2 regions of the Rheinheimera muenzenbergensis genome follow, and region 1 is predicted to be linked to the other one. Evidence: riboswitches for the same ligand, from Rfam matches in the RefSeq annotation. Region 1 holds a riboswitch; the other holds the start of a gene.
The links. Region 1 has a riboswitch for cyclic di-GMP ahead of MN202_RS13605 (DUF3718 domain-containing protein). Riboswitches for the same ligand answer to the same signal wherever they lie in the genome.
Positions count from the first base shown of each region.

Region 2: another riboswitch for cyclic di-GMP. It lies ahead of MN202_RS05450 (OmpA family protein); the one in region 1 lies ahead of MN202_RS13605 (DUF3718 domain-containing protein).

Region 1 covers NZ_JALAAR010000011.1:78,040-80,501, forward strand. The annotation lists partial or broken gene MN202_RS20600 (cation:proton antiporter domain-containing protein) at 1-688, shown strand, start outside; gene MN202_RS20605 (NAD-binding protein) at 836-1,237, shown strand; gene MN202_RS13605 (DUF3718 domain-containing protein) at 1,292-1,663, opposite strand; cyclic di-GMP riboswitch class I at 1,784-1,876, opposite strand; gene glpK (glycerol kinase GlpK) at 1,987-2,462, opposite strand, start outside.
Region 2 covers NZ_JALAAR010000003.1:319,289-321,750, forward strand. The annotation lists gene MN202_RS05445 (sigma-54-dependent transcriptional regulator) at 1-862, opposite strand, end outside; gene MN202_RS05450 (OmpA family protein) at 859-1,728, opposite strand; cyclic di-GMP riboswitch class I at 1,890-1,981, opposite strand; gene flhA (flagellar biosynthesis protein FlhA) at 2,286-2,462, opposite strand, start outside.

The sequences.
Region 1 (2,462 bases):
CGTTAGTTGGTATCAGGCCTTGATGCTGGCTGTTGCGCTGGCATTTTCCAGTACCGTGCTGGCAGCGAAAGTGCTGGAAGGAAAGCGCGAAATTCGGGCTTTTCATGGCCGGGTAGCCATAGGGATCCTGATTATGCAGGATTTACTGGCGTTGCTGGTAATGAGTCTGGCCAATGGCACTACACCATCGCCCTGGGCGTTGCTGGTGTTTGCGTTGCCGCTGTTGCGGCCATTGCTGTATAAACTGCTTGATGCCAGCGGCCATGAAGACTTACTGATTTTGTTTGGTTTATTGCTGGCTTTGGTGATAGGGGGCAAGGGCTTTGAATTGGTAGGTCTGAGTTCTGAGCTGGGCGCATTGGTGTTTGGGGCGATGTTGGCTAAGCATGCCCGGGCCGGCGAATTATCAAAATCGTTGTGGAGTATCAAAGAGTTTTTTCTGGTTGGGTTTTTCCTGCAAATTGGTATCGATGGCTTACCGGACGCAAATGCCTGGTTATTTGCCGGCGTGATGTCGTTGTTGTTGCCATTGAAGGCCATACTATTCTTCCTGTTATTGATCCTGTTTAAACTGCGGGCGCGCAGTGCTTTTTTAACCAGTATCAGCCTGACCAATTACAGCGAATTTGGTTTAATTGTCGCCAGTGTGGTGTTACCCGAGTGGCTTATTCCGCTGGCGCTGACGGTGGCTATTTCTTTTGTTATTTCAGCGCCGCTAAATCGCATGGCGCACCCGCTATATGAGCGGTTGTGTAATCGTCTATTAAAATTTGAACGCAATATTCATCATCCGGACGAACAACCGGTATCGCTGGGTGACGCTGAGGTGCTAATTATGGGGATGGGGCGCACTGGCAATGCGGCTTATCGCTATTTAAAAAGTAGCCGCAATATTATTGCTATGGATTCAGATCCGGCCAAAGTACTGGTACACCAGAAAAAGGGCATTAATATTTTTTATGCTGACGCCGAAGATCAGGTGTTTTGGCAGGGGCTGGATTTTGGCAAAGTTGAAGCGGTGATACTGAGCATGAATGATGTCGAAGCCAAGATGATTGCCGCGAAAAAGCTACGGGATGCCGGTTTTAACGGCTTTATCGTCTCGCACAGTATGCATGATGATGAAGCACGTAACATTATCGCCGCCGGCGCCGATCAAACCTACTTAACCATGGCAGAAGCCGGTGTTGGTATAGCCGAGCATGTTAAACAACATTGCTTTACTGTAAAAGCCTGAGCTACAAACAAACAAGGCGCCAAAAGGCGCCTTGATAACGAATTTGCAGCTAACTTAGCTGGCGCTACGCTCTTTGATAGCATTGATGATTGGTGATGCAGCAAAACCATTGCTGGTAGCCCACTCGATGTCGCCTGACGCGGCAACCTGGCTGCCTGGTAACTGGCTGATGATAAAACCAGCAGCGTCTGCAGCATTGTGCTTAATAGCGTGGCGAACTAATGGTAAACCGTCACATACGATACCGTCGTATACGTTACGCAGACGTAAGCGGTTGTCAGACAGGGTTTTACGCAGGCTGTTTTTGCTGTCAGCAGCTACATAAGAACAGATAGACTGAGCTAATTGGTCGTCTGCAGCAGCAGGAGCGCTGATAAATGAAGTGGCGGCAATAACAGTAGCTAAAGTGATTAATTTTGCTTTCATATTCGAGCTCCAAAATGTGAGTTAATTTACAATCATTAATGCAATCAAAATTGCAGAACACGAAAGGACATAAGGCATGTCGTTTAACTCTGACAGAGCAGAATAAACATCGCACTTAGCGACGGCAGCCCAGCTATCGTAGATGCCTTACGGCAACCCTTAGACCTGAAGCTTTGCGTGTACACCCTTTCGGATGACTTGCCTTTCGAGCGTGCGCATTCTAGTTAATGCTGGTTTTTTATGCAAGCTTAATTTTTGCTGAATTAAATATATTTTTAAATTAAGTGGTTAGACCAATGCTGGCATCAGCCGTTATTAGGCTGTCAGTCCAGCGAAAGCTTTATGCTTAGCAGGCTGCTTACCAAATGCTGCCAACGCTGATGCAATTTGTCGGCGTCAGCTTTTGCCAGCACAGGGCTAATTTGATAGTCACTGCGCCACACTGTTTGCATAGCACTGACATCCGGATAAATACCCAGGTGCAGCGCAACCAGAAATGCCGCGCCCATGGCGGTGGCGTCGGTGGTTTGACAACGCAGAACCTGTTTTTGCGTTAAGTCGGCCAGAGCCTGCAAAAACCAGCGGTTGGCTGTCATGCCGCCGTCTACCCTCAGTTGCTGTACCGTAAGACCATCTTGTTGTATGGCCTGTAATAAATCGCAGCTTTGATAGGCCACGCTTCGCAGCGCGGCAGCGGCTATTTCTGACTTACCGCTGTCGCGGCCCATGCCAAACAACGCCGCTTTAACTTCGGGTTGCCAGTAGGGTGCACCTAAGCCGGTAAAGGCTGGTATTAGCA
Region 2 (2,462 bases), on a different contig from region 1:
GCCGGTAAAATAAGTCTTCCCGAAACAGGCCCTGCTCTACCTGGCTGCGCAGGTTTTTATTGCTGGCCGCTATGACACGGATATCCAGCTTAATGCGACTGTTGCTGCCTAAACGCTCCACTTCACGCTCTTGCAACACCCGCAACAACTTGGCCTGCAGAGCCAGTGGCAGCTCGGAAATTTCATCCAGCAAAATGCTGCCGCCGTTGGCGGCCTCAAATTTACCGATTTGCTGATTAACCGCGCCGGTAAAGGCACCTTTGTTGTGGCCGAACAGCATGGCCTCCAGCATATGCTCAGGGATTGCGGCACAGTTCACCGCGATAAAAGGCTTGTCGGCACGCTCTGATGCCTGGTGAATAAACTGCGCCAGCCGCTCTTTGCCGGTGCCTGACTCACCTAAAATCAGCACAGTCGCCTGAGTTTGCGCCGCCCGGTGCGCCAGTTGCAGCATCTGCCGGCTGGCGTGGGATACCGCCACTAAATCTTTTAAGCCCTGGCGCATTGCGGTGGCATTGCGCACCGACGTTTGCAGCTGCGCCGCAAAAAAGGGTTTGACCAGATAATCTATAGCGCCGTTTTGCAGCGAATCTGATGCCAACGCACTTTGATCACTGGTTACCATACTGATAATTTGCGCCGATGGCAGTTTACGCGACAGCAGCGCCACCAGTTCCGGTAAAGGCATTTGCGCCATAGTGCTGCCAACAAAAACTAACGCTGGCTGATAATCGCGGCACAGGGTCACCACCTCAGTGACGTCTGCACAACAGACTAACTGGTAACCTTCAGCTGCCAGAGCCCGTTTTGCGTCCGCATCAGCCTGCTGCTGATCTATCCATAATGCATAAGCCTGACTCATGGTTTGTTTGCTCCTGCCAGCTCAGTTGTTCGGATCAGCCGCAGTGACACGCGACGGTTGTTTGCTTCAGCTGTGCCACGGCTTTGCTGCAGCGGGTAGCGGTTACCGTGCGCCCGCACTTCCAGCATCGTCGCCGGTACGCCAAGTTCCAGCAATTGCGCCGCCACTTCATCAGCACGTTGCTGTGACAATAAGCGGTTAGCCAACGTCGTTCCGACATCATCGGTGTGACCATCAAGCAAAATTTTCGTCACCTTGCGATCAAGTGCGATATAGCGCGCCAGTTTGCCCAGCCATTGCAACTGTTCGGCATCAAGCTGATAGCGGCCAGTGTTAAAATACAGTTCGTGTTGTCTGGCCTGCTGCCAGGATAACGGCGCCATCTTTGCCACGCAGCCCTGAAAGTCTGCCACGGCGCGTGCCGGATGTGTGCTGCTAAGCAGCAGAGTACGTTCGACGCTGGCGTTGCCAACTGAAAAATGCAGCCAGGCTCCAGCCTGAATTTGTTGCAATAAGGGTAAGGCGGCCTTGATAAAACTGGCCTGACTGTGGTGATACAATTCTGCGACATAGCGCTCGGTTAACCACTGCGCACTGGCGGCTTGCCAGTCGGCGCCACGGGCCGCGACACTGACCTGTTCCAGCGCGTCATGCGGCTGCGCCAGTGAAAGTTGTAATTGCAGTGGTTGGCCCGGGTTCAGGATAAAACGCACCTGTCCCAACCCGCTGATTTGCTGTTGCAGCTGGCACTGAAAAGCGTCTCCACTTAGTTGCCATTGCGCCTGCTCTGCCGGCTGCTGCACAGCCGCTAAGGCTGTATTAGCAACAGAAAGCGCAGACCACACACCGAGATATAACCACGTCACATCGATAGCCTTTTATTGCCAACAATTGTCCACGGCAGTGATAGACACCAAAACCGCCCCAAATGGAAAAGCGCAATAAAAGGTAAACTGCATAGAAAAGCGTCTGATTGTGCGACGAGCAGCCGCGCAGCCAGAGGCGCATCCGAAGGATGGCGCTAAGCTAATGCAACCCCGCTATCATAACGTTGTAATCAACGTAGTAGACCGGAGGCTTTGCGTCCTGCCCTTTCGGTGCAGTTTGCCTTTTAATTGTCTTAACCAGTTCACAAACCAGGAGAAAGATTTATGAACCTTAACTGAATGCTGCAAAAGATAACGAAATTAGCCTCGTAAGGCAAGCTACTTTTGTCAACAGATCCGCTAACACATTGAGGATCATCAGATTATTTTGTACACTTTTTAAACATTCGCCATTTTCGACTAACAAACTGATCAGACCAGATGCCATCTTATAGCTGAATGCCCATTCATTTTATTTACATATTCAGTCAAAAAGCAAAGTAACAAAACAGCTAGTATAGCGCCTGGTTATTACCGCCTGATGACAGCAGCAGCGCTTATCCCAGCGCGCCCAGCACATTAACCCTTACCTGCTCCGGCACCTCGTTATACGACAGTACCGCTAAGCTATTTTGGGTAAAACTGCGGGCATATCGCGCCAGCAACGGCCGCAACTGAGGTACCACCACCAGTGCCGGCTGATAGCCTTGCTGCTGCATCTGACTACAAATTAA